4 regions of the Serinicoccus sp. CNJ-927 genome follow, and region 3 is predicted to be linked to each of the others. Evidence: riboswitches for the same ligand, from Rfam matches in the RefSeq annotation. Region 3 holds a riboswitch; each other region holds the start of a gene.
The links. Region 3 has a riboswitch for thiamine pyrophosphate ahead of thiM (hydroxyethylthiazole kinase). Riboswitches for the same ligand answer to the same signal wherever they lie in the genome.
Positions count from the first base shown of each region.

Region 1: linked by a shared signal. The riboswitch ahead of BJF86_RS08000 (YkoF family thiamine/hydroxymethylpyrimidine-binding protein) and the one ahead of thiM (hydroxyethylthiazole kinase) in region 3 are both predicted to bind thiamine pyrophosphate.
Region 2: linked by a shared signal. The riboswitch ahead of BJF86_RS08185 (ABC transporter permease) and the one ahead of thiM (hydroxyethylthiazole kinase) in region 3 are both predicted to bind thiamine pyrophosphate.
Region 4: linked by a shared signal. The riboswitch ahead of BJF86_RS08145 (thiamine ABC transporter substrate binding subunit) and the one ahead of thiM (hydroxyethylthiazole kinase) in region 3 are both predicted to bind thiamine pyrophosphate.

Region 1 covers NZ_MKKF01000022.1:107,525-112,008, reverse strand. The annotation lists gene BJF86_RS08010 (sulfate adenylyltransferase subunit 1) at 1-1,009, opposite strand, end outside; gene cysD (sulfate adenylyltransferase subunit CysD) at 1,033-1,944, opposite strand; TPP riboswitch at 2,051-2,159, shown strand; gene BJF86_RS08000 (YkoF family thiamine/hydroxymethylpyrimidine-binding protein) at 2,214-2,900, shown strand; gene BJF86_RS07995 (ECF transporter S component) at 2,897-3,505, shown strand; gene BJF86_RS07990 (ABC transporter ATP-binding protein) at 3,502-4,484, shown strand, end outside.
Region 2 covers NZ_MKKF01000022.1:158,075-162,558, forward strand. The annotation lists gene BJF86_RS08175 (glycosyltransferase) at 1-845, opposite strand, end outside; gene BJF86_RS08180 (glycosyltransferase) at 842-1,972, opposite strand; TPP riboswitch at 2,155-2,259, shown strand; gene BJF86_RS08185 (ABC transporter permease) at 2,249-3,940, shown strand; partial or broken gene BJF86_RS08190 (ABC transporter ATP-binding protein) at 3,940-4,484, shown strand, end outside.
Region 3 covers NZ_MKKF01000052.1:63,027-67,510, forward strand. The annotation lists gene BJF86_RS16410 (ABC transporter ATP-binding protein) at 1-227, opposite strand, end outside; gene BJF86_RS17750 (TetR/AcrR family transcriptional regulator) at 352-927, shown strand; gene BJF86_RS16420 (FAD-dependent monooxygenase) at 924-2,099, shown strand; TPP riboswitch at 2,235-2,329, shown strand; gene thiM (hydroxyethylthiazole kinase) at 2,317-3,120, shown strand; gene thiE (thiamine phosphate synthase) at 3,117-3,770, shown strand; gene thiD (bifunctional hydroxymethylpyrimidine kinase/phosphomethylpyrimidine kinase) at 3,767-4,484, shown strand, end outside.
Region 4 covers NZ_MKKF01000022.1:148,105-152,588, forward strand. The annotation lists gene BJF86_RS08135 (polysaccharide biosynthesis protein) at 1-1,518, opposite strand, end outside; gene BJF86_RS08140 (DUF4235 domain-containing protein) at 1,694-1,975, opposite strand; gene BJF86_RS17930 (hypothetical protein) at 2,143-2,397, shown strand; TPP riboswitch at 2,367-2,471, shown strand; gene BJF86_RS08145 (thiamine ABC transporter substrate binding subunit) at 2,474-3,646, shown strand; gene BJF86_RS08150 (HAD-IIB family hydrolase) at 3,643-4,446, shown strand.

The DNA.
Region 1 (4,484 bases), on a different contig from region 3:
TGTGCTTGACGAGCAGCTTGGCCCGCGGCTTGAGCGCGCCCGGCGACATCCAGCAGATCATCGCGTCGAGGTCCTGGGTCTGCTCGGGCTGGTTGTTGACCCGGGCGATCATGTCGCCGCGACTGACGTCGACGTCGTCGGCGAGGCGCACGGTCACCGACATCGGGGGGTATGCCTCGTCCAGCTGCTTGTCGAAGGCGTCGATCGCCTCGATGGTGCTCGTCATCCCACTCGGCAGGACGATGACCCCGTCACCAGGCTTCATCACGCCGCCAGCGACCTGACCGGCATACCCGCGGTAGTCGTGGAACTCGTCCGACTTCGGGCGCACGACATACTGCACCGGGAACCGGACGTCACGCATCTCGCGGTCGGAGCCGATGTAGACGTGCTCGAGGTGGTGCAGCAGGCTGCTGCCCTCATACCAGTCCATGTTCTCGCTGCGCGAGACGACGTTGTCGCCCTGCAGCGCCGAGATCGGGATGACCGTGAGGTCGGGCACGTCAAGCTTGCGCGCGAAGGCCGTGAACTCGGCCTCGATCTCCCGGAACCGCTCCTCCGAGTAGCCAACGAGGTCCATCTTGTTGACCGCGAGCACCAGGTGCGGCACCCGCAGCATCGACAGGATGACCGCGTGACGACGCGACTGCTCGGTCATGCCCTGCCGGGCGTCCACCAGCACCAGGCCCAGGTCGGCGGTCGAGGCACCGGTGACCATGTTGCGGGTGTACTGCACGTGGCCCGGGGTGTCGGCGATGATGAACTTGCGCCGTGGCGTCGCGAAGTAGCGGTAGGCCACGTCGATGGTGATGCCCTGCTCCCGCTCGCTGCGCAGCCCGTCGGTGAGCAGCGCGAGGTCGGTGTAGTCGAAGCCCTTGTCCTTGGAGGTCTTCTCGACCGACTCCAGCTGGTCCTCGAAGATCGCCTTGCTGTCCAGCAGCAGCCGCCCGATGAGCGTCGACTTGCCATCGTCCACCGAGCCTGCGGTCGCGAAGCGCAGCAGGTCCATCCCGGTCTCGGTGCCCGTGCTCATCAGAAGTAGCCCTCCTTCTTGCGATCCTCCATGGCAGCCTCGGAGAACTTGTCGTCACCACGAGTGGCGCCGCGCTCGGTGATGCGGGAGGCCGCGACCTCCTCGATGATCTTGTCCAGGTCGTCGGCGTCCGACTCCAGGCAGCCGGTGAGCGTCAGGTCGCCGACGGTGCGGAAGCGGACGGTGCGCTCGGTGACGGTCTCGCCGGCACGCAGCGGGTTGAACTCGCTCTCGGTGAAGAGCATGCCGTTCCGTTCGAAGACCCGGCGCTGGTGCGCGTAGTAGATCGAGGGGATGTCGATCGCCTCACGGCGGATGTAGTCCCAGACATCCAGCTCGGTCCAGTTGGACAGCGGGAAGACGCGCATGTGCTCGCCCTCGTGGATCCGCCCGTTGTAGAGACTCCACAGCTCGGGTCGCTGGTTCTTCGGGTCCCACTGGCCGAACTCGTCACGGTGGGAGTAGACGCGCTCCTTGGCGCGAGCCTTCTCCTCGTCACGGCGGCCGCCACCGAAGGCGGCGGTGTAGCCCTCCTCCTCGATGGCGTTGAGCAGCGTGCCGATCTGCAGCCGGTTGCGGGGCGTCTTGCCGTCGTCGACGACGATGCCGTCCTTGATCGCCTGCTCGACCGAGGCGACGTGCAGCCGCACCCCGAGCCGGTCGACCCAGCGGTCGCGGGTGGCCAGGACCTCGGGGAAGTCGTAGCCGGTGTCGACCTGGAGCACCGGGAAGGGCACCTTGGCGGGGTAGAACGCCTTCTCCGCGAGCCGGAGCATGACGATCGAGTCCTTGCCGCCGGAGAACATCAGCACCGGCTTCTCGAACTCGGCCGCGACCTCGCGGAAGATATGGATCGACTCTGCCTCCAGCTCGTCGAGCTGGGAGAGTCGGTAGCTGCCGTCGACTGTCACACCTGCGCCTTTCCCCTACGGATGCTGCGCCAGCACGATATCGGACGACGGGGAGATATCCCGCATCGTCGCCCCTGCGGTCCTCCGCCCGGGCTGCTAGGTTCGTGCTCGACCCCCGGGGAGCGCCGAGACGGCGCTGAGAGTGCGGAAGGCCCGCAGACCCGTCCACCTGATCCGGTTCGTACCGGCGTAGGGAGCAGGGCACCCGCCGTCGTTCGTCGACGGCGCGTCTCGACCGACCCGTGGGTCCTTCGCACAGGAGGACCAGGATGAGCACCACCCCAGCGCAGACCGGGCATGCCCCGCAGCCGGCACCGACAGAGCTCGGCCCCGCCGAGATCGGGGTCGGCATGCGGCTCAGCGTGCACCCGCACACCGACCGGTTCGTCGAGGTCATCCTCGGGGCGCTCGACGACGTCGACGCCGCGGGACTGACAGAGGGCCTCACCATCGAGACCGACGACGTCAGCACCTACGTCGGTGCGACCGTTGCTCCCGGCGAGCAGCGGCTGGCCTCCTACCTGGCGGCCCTCGTCACGGCGGCCTCACGCCGCAGCGCCGGCGGGCACGTCGTCGCGCACGTGCTCCTCTCGCGCGGCTGCCCCGGCGAGGCGTCGTGCGACCTCACCACGACCCGCCTCCCGGGCGCCGCCCCGGTGGTCCTCGTTCCGGGCGAGCTGCCGGCTGTGGCCCAGTGGTCGCTCTACCCACTGCTCGACGGCGACGGCGGTGCGGGCGCCCACATGAGCCACATCGAGGAGGCCATCGCGACCGCCCGGCGCGACGGGGTCGCGGTGGCGCCGCGCCACTACGCGACGAGGCTCGCCGGTGACCTCTCCCAGGTCGTCGCCACGGCGGTCGACGCCTGGGCGCGGGTGGGCGCCACGGTGCCCCACGTCGTCACCCACCTGACCCTGTCCGTCGGCTCCCCCACCCCGGTGCAGGAGGAGCGATGAGCTCTCCCGCACCGGTGACCGACGGGCGCCGCACGACGTGGGCGATGAAGGACCTGGTGCTCATGGTGGTGCTCGGCGTGGTCTTCGGCTTCGTCTACTGGGCGCTCGTGCAGGCGTGGAACGGGCTCGCCGTGCTCATGGGACCCGCCGGCGACCTCGCCCAGCACGTGCTGCTCGGCGGCTGGCTCCTCGTGGCCCCCATCGCCCTGGCGATCACCCGCCGTCCCGGAGCCGGCGTCCTGGCCGAGATCCTCGCCTCGGTCATCGAGGTGGTCTTCCTCGGGTCGCCCGTGGGTCCGACGCTGGTCCTCGCGGCCACCATCCAGGGCGCGGGCAGCGAGCTCGCCTTCGCGCTCACCCGGTACCGGCGCTGGGGGTGGACGGTCTTCGCGCTCTCGGGCCTGCTGGGAGCCGGGCTGGTCTTCTTCTTCAGCGCCTTCCGCTCGGGGTGGTACGGGCAGGACATCTTCCTGCTGCGCCTCATGGTGCAGTGCGTCTCCGGCGTCGTCCTCGGGGGGCTGCTGGCCAAGGTGCTCGTGGACGCCCTGGTCCGCACCGGGGTGGTCGACAACTTCGCCGTCGGTCAGGCGCGTGAGGAGTCGTGACGGGAGCATCACCCGCCGGTGCGGTGGTCCGGCTCGCCGGTGTCTCCGTCACCTTCGCGGCACGCCGGGACCCCGTCCTCCGGGACGTCTCGCTGCGGCTGGCCCCGGGTGAGCAGGTCGTGCTCCTGGGGCCTTCCGGCTCGGGGAAGTCGACCGTGCTGCACACCGTCACGGGCGTCGTGCCGCATACCGTGCCCGCGCAGGTCGAGGGTGAGGTCACGGTCGCCGGCACACCGACCGGCGACACGACCGTGGTCGAGCGGTCCCGGCACCTGGGCGTGCTCGCGCAGGACCCCTCCGCCGGCGTGTGCCTGCCGGTCGTCGAGCAGGAGCTGGCGCTGCCGATGGAGAACGACGCCGTCGAACCGGGAGAGATCGACGCGCGGATCGACGCCGCCCTGGAGATGGTCGGCGTCGCGCACCTCCGTGCCCGCGCGACGTCGCAGCTCTCCGGCGGCGAGTCGCAGCGGGTCGCTCTGGCGGCCGCGACGGTCACCCGGCCGCAGGTGCTGCTGCTGGACGAGCCGACCTCCATGCTGGACGGTGACGGCGTCGGGGCGGTGCGCGCCGCACTGTCACGTGTCGTCGGCCGCCAGGGGGCAGCGACGGTCCTCGTCGAGCACCGCCTCGACGAGTGGGCCGGTGACCGGGGCGTCGCCGCGCTGCCGGGGCGGGCGGTCGTGCTCGACGAGTCCGGGCGGGTTGCCGCCGACGGTCCGACCGAGGACGTGCTCGCGCTGCACGGCCCACGGTTGCACGCCATGGGCTGCTGGCTGCCGCTGGAGACCGAGCTCCGTGCGCTCACGGGTGCGGCCGGGGGCCTCGCGCACGCCGACAACGTCGCGCTGCTGGAGCGGCTGGCCGACCAGGGGGCGGAGGAGGCAGGCCCCGCGCCCGTGCCGGACCCCCTCCATCCTGCGGCCCGGACGGACGACGCCGTCCTGCTGAGCGCCTCCGGCCTGGCGGTGGCGCGCACGAC
Region 2 (4,484 bases), on a different contig from region 3:
ACCGCACCCTGCCCGGCGTGGCACACGACGACCTCGGCGGCCCGCATCTCCGCGAGGAGGTCGGGGGAGGGCGGGTGGTCACCGCCCCGGACCAGCCAGCGCCGGCCGGTGCTGGCCCGTGCCGCCTCGAGGTCGTGCTCATCGGGTCCGGCGCCGCCCGAGCCCCAGACGACCAGGACCCCGCCCCGTCTCGGATCGACCGCGCCCAGCGGGCCCCGCCCCGGATCGACCGCGCCCGTGGCACCCTGCCCGCTCCCGGCGGGGAGCGCACCCGGCTCGCCCTGCCCGGTCCCTGGCCGCGCCGAGCCCTCACCGGGCGCGCCACCGGCGACCGCGAGGGCGCTGATGCCCCCGACCTCCCACGTCCTGGGCGCCGGCCCGCTCGCAGCGCCGTCCCCGTGAGCGCCCGGCGGCCACGGCGCCAGGACGGCCTCGGCGAGGGATCGCGCGAGGCGGTGCGGCTGGTCCTCGCGGTCCCCGGGCATACCGCCCAGCACGACCGGCACGCCGCACAGCCGCACGAGCACGGCGATCTCCACCGACACGTCGACCACGACGAGGTCAGGACGGGCGCGGTCCAGCCACCGGGCGACCTGATGGTGACGCCTGGCCAGACCGGGATGGTGCAGCGGCACCCAGTGCAGGGCACCCCCGGCCTCCGGCTGCGAGAGTCGCGGGTCCACCGGGGGCTGGTCGTCGCGCTCCAGCTCGACCCAGTCACCGGGCCAGCCCGCGGGCGGCCCACCCGAGCCCAGCCCGACCACCTCGGTCCGCAGCAACCGCGCCACCGCCGTGCCGCGGCGCCGGTGTCCCTGCCCGACGTGGTGCAGGTAGTAGCCGATCACCGCGCGGCCGCCGGGCCGACCGCCGCACCCAGGGGGCGGGGTGGTGCGGCCGCGAGCACGTCGTCGTAGACGCCGAGGTAGTCCTCGACCATGCGGTCCATCGAGTGGTGGGCGACCGCGTGCGCCCGGGCCCTGGCGCGGGGGAGCCGCACCACGTCAGGGACCAGCGCCGCGGCCTGCTCCACGAGGGTCGCGTCGTCCGCCGGGGGGACCAGCCGACCCACGCCGGGTCCGACCACCTCGGGCAGCCCGCCCCGGGCGAAGCCCAGCACGGGGGTGCCGCAGGCGAGCGCCTCGGCGGCGACCAGCCCGAAGGGCTCGTCCCAGGCGGGCGTCACGAGCAGGGCCGCGCTGCGGCCGACGAGGCGGGCCAGCTCGGCCGTCGGGAGGTGCCCGGCATAGCTCACCCCGCCGTCCCGCCCGCACCAGGGCCACAGCATCTCCCGGGCGTAGTCCTCGTCGCTGACCGGACCGGCGATGGTCAACGGCAGGCCCGCGCGGCGGGCGATCCGGGCCGCCAGGTGCGGCGCCTTCTCCGGGACGATGCGGCCGGACCACACCAGGCCCGGGCCCCCCGGCCCTGGTGTCCACTCCCGCACGTCCACCCCGTTGCGCACCACGCGGGCCGGAGTGACGTGGCGCCAGGCCGCCGCCGTCCACCGGCTCACCGCGGTGACGTGCAGGCGGTCGCGGCGGGGAGCGGTGCCGGCGATGGCGATGGCCGACTCCAGCCAGGGCGTGGGCGGTGTGTGCAGCGTCAGCACGGTGGGCACGCCCAGGGTCGGCGCCATCGCCGCCGGAAGGTGGTGCAGTGCGTGCGTGTGGACCAGGTCGACATCGGTGCGCCGCGCCAGGTGCAGCATGAGCTGGAGATAGGCGTGATGACGCTCCATCCAGCCCTCCTCCGGCATCGACACGTCCCGCCGGGCCGCCTCGGACAGCTCGAGCCGGTCCGGCCACAGGTAGTCCACGCCGGGGATGGGATCGCTGTGCCGGTCGGCGAAGACGCTCACCCGGTGACCGCGCGCCACCAGGCCGCGGGCCAGGTGCCACGTCACCGACTCCAGCCCGCCCGCGAAGGGTTGGGAGATGGGGTGGCGCGTGTGGGCGACGACGACGACGTGCACCGGTGGTCCTCCTTAACGGTTACGGCGCGGGCGGGACGAGGGGTCGACCCGGACGGCGCCCGGCGGGTCCCGCGCGGCGCACCAGCGACACCCTAGGTCGGCCGGTCGCCTCCCGCGCGCCGGATCGTCCGGGTGGACCCCGACCCTGGGCACCCCGGGCCCGGCCTGCCCTGTAGGCTTCGGGCGACCGACAGGGGAGCCTCGAGCTGAGAGTGCGGCACGGCCCGCAGACCCTTAGAGCACCTGCTCCGGCTAGCACCGGCGAAGGGAGTCGACGTGGACCAGCCTGCCGCGCCCCGAGCGCGACGCGGGCCGTCGGCATACCTCAGCGGCCCGGGCATCGCCCTCGGGCTGGCCGCGGTGATCCCGCTGGCGTTCCTCACGGTCTTCTTCGCGCTGCCGGTGGGCGGGATGCTCGCGCGGGGGCTGTGGCCGGAGGGCCGGCTCGACCTCAGCGCGGTCCCGGAGGTGCTTGGTCGTGCCCGCACCCTGCGCGTCCTGACCTTCACCTTCGTCAGCTCGCTGGCCGGCACCGTCGTCACCCTGCTGCTCGGGATCCCGGTCGCCTTCGTCCTCTACCGGCTGCGCTTCCCCGGCCGGACGTTGCTGCGCGCCGTGGTCGTCATGCCGTTCGTGCTGCCGACGGTCGTGGTCGGCGTGATGTTCCGCTCGCTGCTCTCCGACGGCGGGCCGCTGGGCGGCCTCGGGCTGGACGGCACGTGGGTGCCGATCCTGCTCGCCTTCGTCTTCTTCAACCTCGCCGTCGTCGTGCGGACCGTCGGCGGGCTCTGGGAGGGGATGGACCGGCGCGCCGAGGAGTCCGCCGCGACCCTGGGCGCGACGCCCTGGCAGGTATGGCGCACCGTCACCCTCCCCGCGCTCGCGCCCGGCGTCATCTCGGCCGGCACCCTCGTCTTCCTCTTCTGCTCCACCGCCTTCGGAGTCGTGCTCACCCTCGGCGGGCTGCGCTACGGCACCATCGAGACCGAGATCTACCTGCTGACCGTGCAGTTCCTCGACCTGCAGGGCGCGGCCGTCCTGTCGGTCCTCCAGCTCGTCGCCGTCGTGGCGATGCTCGCCGTGGCCGCCCGCGCCCGGAGCACCCGCGAGCAGGCGCTGCGCCGGGTCGACGTCCGGGCCTCCGCGCGCCGCCCCCGGCGCGACGACACACCCGCCCTGGCGGTGACCGCCCTGGTCGTCGGCTTCGTGCTGCTGCCGGTCGGCACGCTCGTCGCCCGGTCGCTGCGGGTGGGGCAGGGGTGGGGCCTGGCCCACTACCGTGCGCTGACCGACCCGGAGGCGACGAACGCCCTGCGGGTCAGCGTGACCGAGGCGATGGCCAACTCGCTGCGCACCGCGGTCGACGCCACCGTGCTCGCGATGATCCTCGGGCTCGTCGTCGCGGTCATCGTCTCCCGTCGGCCACGTCGGCCGGGGTGGGCGCGCACCGTGTCGGTCCTGGACGGGGTCTTCATGCTGCCGCTCGGGATCTCCGCGGTGACCGTCGGCTTCGGTTTCCTCATCACCCTGGACCGTCCGCCGCTGGACCTGCGCACCTCCCCGATCCTCGTGCCGATCGCGCAGGCCATGGTGGCGCTGCCGCTCGTCGTGCGGACCCTGGCCCCGGTGCTGCGCTCGGTCGACCCGCGCCAGCGCGAGGCGGCCGCGACGCTCGGCGCCGGGCCGTGGCGAGCGGCGTGGACCGCCGAAGCGCCCGTGCTGGCCCGCCCGCTGCTCGCGGCGACCGGCTTCGCCTTCGCCGTCTCGCTGGGGGAGTTCGGCGCGACCAGCTTCCTCGCCCGACCGGACCGGCCTACCGTGCCCGTCGTCATCTACCAGCTCATCTCCCGGCCCGGCGCCGACCACCTCGGGATGGCGCTCGCCGCCAGCGTGCTGCTCGCGCTGGTGACCGTCGTCGTCATGGGCGTGGTCGAGCGGCTGCGGGTCGGCTCGGTAGGGGCGTTCTGATGCTCGAGCTCACCGATCTCACCGTGACCTTCCCCGGGGCCACCGCCGTCGACCACGTGTCGCTGCAGGTGGCGCGGGGTGACGTCCTCGCGGTCCTCGGGCCGTCGGGCTGCGGCAAGTCCACGCTGCTGCGGGCGGTCGCCGGGCTGGAGCAACCCTCCGCCGGCACCATCCGCTGGCGCGGCACCGACCTCGCCGGCGTGCCCACGCACGAGCGTGGCTTCGCCTGATGTTCCAGGACGGGCAGCTCTTCGCCCAGGCGAGCGTGGGGGACAACATCGGCTACCCGCTGCGGTTGCGCGGGGTCGGGCGCGGCGCGCGGGCCGCCCGGGTCGCCGAGCTGCTCGATCTCGTCGGGCTGCCCGGGTATGCCGACCGCCGCCCCGCCACCCTCTCCGGCGGCGAGCAGCAGCGCGTCGCGCTCGCCCGGTCGCTGGCCGCCGACCCCGAGCTGCTGCTGCTCGACGAGCCGCTCAGCTCGCTGGACCGGGCGCTGCGGGACCGGCTCGCCGGGGACCTGCGGGAGATCCTCGTCTCGACCGGC
Region 3 (4,484 bases):
AGCACGATCCCGAACTCGACCGGCTCGGACAGCTCGATGCCCAGGACCGGGAGCGTCGCGCTGCGCTGGGTGAGCATGGGGGTGAGCACGACCGCGAGCAGGCCGAGGGCCGCGACGTCGAGGACGGCGAGCAGGCTCTGCAGCACCGCGAAGCCGATGATGAAGCGGCTGGTGCCGGGGGGCAGGACCGTCAGGAGCTGGCGGACGGTGCGCCACAGAGCGAGCATCGCCGTCCAGCGTAGCCGTGACCTGGGCTGTCGCCGGGGCACCGCACCGCAGCCCGCTTCCGATGGCCCGTGGCGCCCCGGTGATCTATTTGGTCGTTCGTCCAATTTTTGGTACGCTCGCGACATGACCGCTGACGGACGAGCTGCCCGGGGCGAGCGCACCCGGGAGGCCCTGCTCGAGGCGGCCGCGGCCCTCATCGCCGAGGAGGGCTGGGGCCGGGTCAGCGTGCGCTCGGTCGCGGAGCGGGCCCAGGTGCGGCCCGGAGTCGTGCATTACCACTTCTCCTCGGCCGAGGAGCTGCGCCGGCACGCCGCCACCGCCTCGCTGCGGCTGTCTCTGGCGTCCTTCGCCGCCGCCCTCCCCGATCTGGAGCCGGGGCTGCTGGCCTACGGCGCGACGGTCGACTCCCCCGACTTCACCCGTGACCCCTCGTCGATGCTGGTCGCCGAGACCTATCTCGCCGCTGTCCGCGACCCGGAGGTCGCCGGATTGGTCAGACAGATCGTCCGGGAGCTGCGCGCGCTCCTCGAGGAGCGGCTGCGCGACGTCGGACACCCGCCTGCTGCGGCGCGGAGCCGGGCCGCGGCCCTGGTCGCCGGGATCGAGGGCCTCGTGCTCCACCGGAGCGTGGACCCGGACTTCCCCGTGGCCGAGGCCATGGCACACCTCGTCGAGCTCACCAGGAAGGACTCCCGATGAGAGCTGTGGTCAGTGGAGCGGGCATCAGCGGGCTCGCCGTGGCACACGCGCTGACGTCGCTGGGCTGGCAGGTCGACCTCGTCGAGGTGGCGCCCGGGCCGCGCACCGAGGGCTACACCCTGGATCTGTTCGGGCCCGGGTATGCCGCCGCCGAGGAGCTCGGCGTACTCGACGCGATCAGCGCCCGCGGCCGCGTCTATCGCGCGGCCCGCTTCGTGCAGGCCACCGGCCGCTCGAGCGGCGAGCTGCCGTTGGCGGCCTTCGCCGAGCTGCAGGGTGGTCGCTTCCTGTCGATCACCCGCGGCGGCCTCGAGGAGGCGCTGCGCTCCACCCTCCCCGAGGGGGCCCGGGTGCACTTCGGGCGCACCGTCGCGGACGTCGCGGAGATGGCGGACCTCAGGGACCAGGAGGATGTGGCGCGGGTCCGGTTGGACGACGGCACCGAGCTCGACGCCGACCTGGTGCTCATCTGCGAGGGACTGCACTCACCCACCCGGGCGCAGCTCTTCCCCGATGCCGCGGTCCGCCACCTCGGATTCCTCACCGGCGCCTTCAGCACCGAGGCACCCGAGGTCTCCGAGCGGCTCGGCCTGACGGTGGAGATGAGCGACACGATCGGTCGCCAGGTGGGCACCTACGCCATGGACGACGAGCTGGTGTCCACCTTCACGCTGGCCAGGGGCACCGAGCTGCCCGCGGACCGCGTCGACTGGTTGCGCGAACAGCTCGTCGGGGCCGGTCCCGCGGCAGAGGCACTGATCGCGCGCGTGCCGGAGGACGACGTCTTCGTCGACGTGGTGGCCCAGGCCATCGCTCCGCGGTGGCGGCACGGGCGGGTGCTGCTCATGGGTGATGCCGCGCACGCCGTGTCGCTCATCGCCGGTCAGGGGGCCTCGCTGGCCATCGCCGGTGCGCACGCGCTCGGGCAGGAGCTGGCGACCCTGACCCGGCCCGTGACCGCAGTCACCCTGACCCAGGCGCTCGACCGCTACGAGACGCGCTGGCGCGCGCAGGTCGAGCCCGTGCAGGACCGTGCTCGCCAGGGCGCCTCCAGCTTCGTCCCCACGGGCCGGAGCGCCCTTGTGCTGCGTCGGCTGGTGGTGCGGGCGACCCGGCTGCCCCTCGTCGCCCGACTGGTGGCGCGCAGCATCGGCGGGGCACCCACGCACTGACGAACCCGGCGCGAGCGGGGGTCGCGACGCGAGCGGGTGCCGCGACGCGAACGGGGCCGCGACGGCGGCGACAGGCGAGATGGCCCGGGACGGGTCCGCCCCGGGCGGGTCTCGGCATACCTCTGCGCTAGGGTCGAGGGCGACGCGGGGTGCCGCACGTGCGGCTGAGATCACACCCGTCGAACCTGATCTAGCTCGTACTAGCGAAGGGATCGTCATGAGCCAGACGCCCGTCTCCCCCGACCGCCTCGCCGCCTGCTGGGCGGAGGTGCGGACCCAGAGCCCGCTGACCCAGTGCCTCACCAACATCGTGGTCGCGCCGTTCACCGCCAACGTGCTGCTCGCCGCGGGCGCCGCGCCGGCGATGGTCGACAACCCGCACGAGGCCGGTGACTTCGCCCGGGTGGCCGGCGGGGTGCTGGTGAACCTGGGGACGCCCTACGACGACACGTCGCAGGCGATGCGCGCCGCCGTCCGGGGCGCGCGCGAGGTCGCCACCCCGTGGGTGCTCGACCCGGTCGCCGCCGGGCTGGCCTGGCGCACGAGCCTCGCCCGCGAGCTGCTCGAGACCGCCGCCCCGGCGATCATCCGGGGCAACGCCTCGGAGATCCTGGCGCTCGGCGGCGGGGCCGGAGGCCGCGGGGTCGACGCCACGCACAGCACGGACGACAGCGTCGAGACGGCCCGGTCCCTGGCGCGGAGCCACGGGTGCGCGGTGGCCGTCAGCGGGCCGGTGGACCGGCTCACCGACGGCACCCGCTCGGTCGAGGTGCACAACGGTGACGCACTCATGACCCGGGTCACCGGGGTCGGCTGCGCGCTCGGCGCCCTCATGGCGGCCGCGGCGGCGGTCGAGCCAGACCCGCTGCTCGCGGCGACGACCGCCACGGCAGCGCTGACGGTGGCCGCGGACGGTGCCGCCGCCGCGTCGGCCGGGCCGGGGAGCTTCGCGGTGGCGCTGCTGGACGAACTCGCCGTGCTCGAGGCGGACACGCTGGCTGAGCGGGTGCGGCTGGCATGAGCCGCGCCCCGCTCGACCTCAGCCTCTACCTCGTGACCGACACGGGTATGACGCGGCGCCACGGCCTCTCCACGACCATCCGGGCCGCCGTGGCGGGTGGCGCGACGGTGGTCCAGCTGCGCGACCCGGACGCCTCGGACGAGGAGTTCGTCGCGCTCGGGCTGCTCGCCCGCCGCGCGCTCGACGGCGCGAGGTCTGCCGCCCCCCTCATCGTCAACGACCGCGTCCACCTCGCGGAGCGCATCGGCGCCGACGGTGCCCACGTCGGCCAGTCCGACCTCGCTCCCGAGGCGGCGCGCGCGATGCTCGGCGACACGGCATACCTCGGGCTGTCGTGCACGTCCGCGGAGCAGGTGCGGGCCGCCGCCGAGCTGCCGGCGGGCACGGTGGACTACCTCGGGCTGGGACCGGTGTGGGCGACGCCCAGCAAGGTCGACCACGCCACGCCGGTCGGGGTCGACGGCCTCGCCGAGCTGGTGGCCGCCGCGACGCTGCCGTCCGTGGCCATCGGCGGCATCGACGCCGCCCGGGCCGCGGCGGTCCTGGCGACCGGGGTGGACGGGTTGGCGGTGGTCAGCGGGATCTGCTCGGCCGACGACCCGCAGGTGGCTGCCCGCGACCTGGCAGACCAGGTGGGAGCCGCGCGATGACGACGATCGTGCTGACCGTGGCCGGGTCGGACCCCTCCGGTGGCGCGGGCATCCAGGCCGACCTCAAGACCTTCGCGGCGCTGGGGGCCTACGGCTGCGCGGTCCTGACCTCGCTCACCGCGCAGAGCACGCAGGGCGTGACCGGGGTGCTCCCCGTGCCGGCCGCCTTCGTGCGGGAGCAGGTGGAGACCCTGGTGGCGGACCTGGACGTCGCTGCGACCAAGATCGGCATGCTCGGCACCGCGGAGGTGGCGCGCACCGTGGGCGACCTGTGCCGGTCGGGTTCGTTGCCGCGCGTGGTGCTCGACCCGGTCATGGTCTCGACCGCGGGCTCCCGTCTGCTCGACGAGGACGCGATCGAGGAGGTGCGCTCGATGCTGCCGCACGTGGCCGCGATCACCCCGAACCTCCCCGAGGCGGCCGTGCTCCTCGGCCTCGACCCGGAGGCCCAGGCGGGTGACGTGGCGACGATGCGCGACCAGGCGCTCGCGCTGCGCGGCCTCGGTGCCGAGCGGGTCCTGCTCAAGGGCGGCCACCTTGGTGCTGAGCAGGCGCACGGCGCGGTCGACCTCGACAGCGACGCGGCCGACCTCGGCGGCGACGCGGTGGACGTCTGGGCCGACGCCGACGGCCTGACCGAGCTGCGCACCCCGCGCGTCGACACCCCCCACACCCACGGGACCGGCTGCACCCTCTCCTCGGCGATCACCGCGC
Region 4 (4,484 bases), on a different contig from region 3:
GAGGACGTCGCCGTCCGAGCCCAGCGAGGCTGCCTGCATGACGAGCTGGCAGGCCTCCGGGATGAGCATGAAGAAGCGCTCCACGTCCGGGTGGGTCACGGTGACTGGCCCGCCGCGCTCGATCTGCTCGGTGAAGATCGGGATGACCGAGCCGCGGGAGCCGAGGACGTTGCCGAAGCGGACCGAGACGTAGCGGCCCGGCTGGCTGAAGGCGAAGTGCGCCGTGAGCCGCTCGGTGACCCGCTTGGTGAAGCCCAGGACGGAGGTGGGGTTGGCCGCCTTGTCGGTGCTGATGTTGACGAAGGTGCCCACGCCGTGGGCCGCGCAGGCGCGCAGCACGTTGAGGGTGCCGGTGATGTTGACCCGCCAGGCCTCGAGCGGGAAGCGCTGCAGCAGGGGGAGGTGCTTGAGCGCGGCGGCGTGGAAGACGACGTCGGGGCGGTGCTGGGCGAAGGCGCGGTCCACCATGGCGGCGTCGGAGATGTCGCACAGGACCAGGTCCTCGCTCTGCAGCAGCCCGCGGCCGGTGACCGAGAGCTGCACCGCGTGCAGGGCGGACTCGTCGCGGTCCAGCACGATGAGCCGACGTGGGTGGAAGCGGGAGATCTGGCGGCACAGCTCGGACCCGATCGAGCCGCCGGCGCCGGTCACCAGCACGACCTTGCCGGTGAGGTGGTCGGCGATGGCGGCCTGGTCCAGCTCGGTGCGCCGACGCCCCAGGAGGTCCTCGAGGTCGATGTCGCGCAGGTCGTCGGCGTGCGGGTCGGCGTCCAGCAGCCGGTCGAGGTTGGGCAGCACCTTGACCGTGAGCCCCGTCTGACCAGCCAGGTCGTTGACCGCTCGCATCAGGGTCGCCTCGGCGCGCGGGATCGCCACGATGAGGTGCGTCGCCTCGTACTTCTGGGCCACCTTGGCGATGGCATTCAAGCCGCCGCGCACCCGGATCCCGTCGATCCGCAGCTTGCGCTTGCTGCGGTCGTCGTCGAGGAAGGCCACGGGGCGGAACGGCGAGGTGTCGTCCTGCAGCATGTTGGCGACCAGGCGGCGACCGAGCACGCCGGCGCCGTAGATGATCGCGTTGTGGTCGACCTCCCGGCGCACCGCGGCCCGGGCGCGGTAGGAGCGCACCACGAAGCGCGAGGCCAGCATGAGGGACATCGCCACCGCGGCACCCACCGTGGGCACCGAGCGCGGCACGACGTAGGGCTGCAGCCAGATCGCCCACACGCTCAGCACCAGGGCGGTGAGGAGGGCGGCCCGGCAGACCGCCGTGACCTCCTCGAAGGACCCGCGGATGTGCTTGATGAGGTAGGGCCCGAACAGCATGCCGAGCGTGAGGTGGATGGCCGCGGCGGCACCGGCGACGATCCACGTGTCGGTGACGAAGGCGCGACTCAGGTCGTACTGGAACCGGATCCACGTCATGGCGATGATCGCCAGCGCCCAGACGGCGCCGTCCCCGAGCGCCCAGAGCACGCGTTTGAGCGCATCCGGGATGCGGCGGGGACGTGGGCTCACGTGCGTCCTGGAGGGAGAAGGATCGGCGGGCGAGAAATGGGCAGAGACAAGAATGGCCCGTGCTCGCCGGAAACGCAAGACCGCAGGTCAGAAATGTGCCGAGAATGCGCGTCAGGTCACGCAATCACGCGCTGGAGGGGCGGCTTTTCCCCTTGACGAATTCTTGACCTTCCGGTCAGTTCGTCTCGTCGGCGATCTGCTCGGGGCTCTTGCCGCTCGCCTTGGCGATCACCTTGGTCGACTCCCGGTTGGCCAGCATCCGCGCCAGCCCGACCAGCGCGCCGGAGAGCACCGCGAAGGCCACGGCCTCCTTGAAGTCGATGTCCGGGTCCTCCGGGTTGGTCGGGGAGTCGTTGCCCGTGACGAACTTCCAGGTGCCGTCGGTGACCTTGCGCGCGATGGAGCTGGCCGCCAGGACGGCGCCGACGGTCATGGCTTTGGCGACGAGATTACCCATGACCCGAATCCTGCCACACGACCACCGGACTCACCCTGTGGGGTGAACTCGCCTCTCGCGGCTTTCTTGCTATCGTGTAAGCGCTTTCATCCCCTGGCGGCGTTGCCGGGGGTGGGCTTCTTCGCCCCCGACCCAGCGTCCCCACCGGAGAGGTAGACCGCCGAGCCATGCCGTTCAAGCTGCCGGCCTGGGCCGTCCTCCTCCTGTGGATCCTGCTCGCCGTCGCCGCCCTGGCCGTCTTCTTCGGCAGTGCCCGGGGCACGCTGCGCGGTATGGACGTGGTGCTCGGTCCTCCGGAGCGCGACGAGGAGCACGGGGACGGCGGGGAGCAGGGGGACAGCGGGGAAGGCAGGGACGGGGACGACCGGGACGACGGTGATAGTGTCGGCGACGACCACGACAGGGGAGCGCCCGAGCGCTGAGAGTGCGGCACCCGCCGCAGACCCTCGAACCTGCACCGGCTAGCACCGGCGAAGGAAGTCGATGAGGAGCATCGCCATGACCGCGTCAACGACACGCACACGCAGCCGACGGATCACCTCCACCCTGGTCCTTGCGGCCACCACCGTGACCCTGGCCTCCTGCACGCTCACCGGCGGCGGGGGCGGGGAGGACGAGCCCACCGGGAGCACCGAGGCGGCCGACCCGGGCCCGACCGGCACCGCCGACGCCGGGGACGAGACCGCTGCGGCGCCCACCCCGGCCGACACCGGCACCGTGGTGCTAGCCGCCCACGACTCGTTCACGCTGCCGGATGACCTGGTCTCCGCCTTCGAGGCCGACACCGGCTACGACCTGGAGATCCAGCTGGCCGGCGACGCCGGGCAAATGGCCAACCAGGTCGTGCTGACCGCCGGCAATCCCACCGCCGACGTCGTCTTCGGCATCGACACCACCTTCGCCAGCCGGGTCGTCGCGGCCGAGGCGCTGCAGGCCTACCGGCCCGACGCGCTGCCGGAGTCGGCCACCGAGCACGACCTCACCGAGGGGGGCCAGGCATACCTCACCCCCGTCGACTACGGCGACGTCTGCGTCAACATCGACACCGCGTGGTTCGCGAACGAGGGCATCGAGCCGCCGGAGACGCTGACCGACCTGACCGAGGAGCAGTACGAGGACCTCTTCGTCACCCCGGGCGCGAGCACCTCCAGCCCGGGCATGGCCTTCCTGCTGGCGACGATCGGCGAGTTCGGCCCGGGGGAGTGGCAGGGCTACTGGAGCGACCTCATGGCCAACGGGACCAAGGTCACGAGCGGCTGGACCGACGCCTACACGGTCGACTTCACCGCCGGCGGCGGCGACGGCGACCGCCCGATCGTGCTGTCGTATGCCTCGAGCCCACCCTTCACCATCCCCGAGGGTGGCGTCGAGCCGACCACCCGGGCACTGCTCGACACCTGCTTCCGCCAGGTGGAGTATGCCGGTGTCCTCGCCGGCACGGACAACCCCGAGGGTGCGCAGGCGGTCGTCGACTGGCTGGTCAGCCCGGCGGTGCAGGCGGCCATCCCCGACGCGATGTATGTCTTTCCCGTCGACGACGAGGTCGAGCTGCCCGAGCTGTGGGCCCAGTGGGCGCAGGTCGCCGAGGACCCGATCGTGGTCGCCCCCGGGCAGATCGAGGCCGAGCGAGAGACCTGGCTGCGGGAGTGGGCCGACATCGCCACCGGGTGAGCGGCTCGGGGTCGCCGGCCGTACGGGCCGTGGCCTTCGACCTCGACGACACCCTCGCCCCCTCCAAGTCGCCCGTCCCCGAGGTCACCGCCACCGCGCTCAGCGAGCTGACCGCGGTGGTGCCGGTCTGCGTGATCTCCGGCGGCAGCTTCGAGCAGTTCCGCGAGCAGCTGCTGGCCCGGCTGCCGACCCCGGCCACCGGCTGGGGCGGTCTGCACCTCATGCCGACCTGTGGGACGAGGTACTACCGTCGCGCCGCCGGGGCGGCGGACTGGGTCCTGGTCGAGAGCCGTGAGCTGGACCCCGCCCGGCGGCGTCGGGCCGTGCACGTCGTGGAGGAGACGGCGCGCGAGCTCGGGTTGTGGGAGCCCGAGGACCGCGTGACAGGGGCACGCATCGAGGACAGGGGGTCGCAGGTGACCTTCTCGGCGCTGGGGCAGCAGGCCGCCATCGCCGACAAGCAGGCGTGGGACCCCGACGGCGCCCGCCGCGGCCTGCTCGCCCGTCACCTGGCGCAGCGGCTGCCCGACCTCGAGGTCCGCGTCGGGGGCTCGACCTCGGTCGACCTCACCGAGCGTGGGGTCGACAAGGCCTACGGCGTCGGTCGCTTCGCCCGCGAGGTCGGCGCCGACCCTCGCGAGGTGCTCTTCGTCGGCGACCGGCTGGACCCGCTGGGCAACGACTACCCCGTGCTGCGGCTCGGGGTCCAGGCCCGGCCCGTCGCCGACCACCACGAGACCGTGCAGGTGCTGCGCGAGCTCCTGCAGCGGCTGCGTGGGACGGCGCCCGGCCGCGCCTGACCGTGCGGGTCGCTGCTCACCGGCACGGCCCCCGGCGC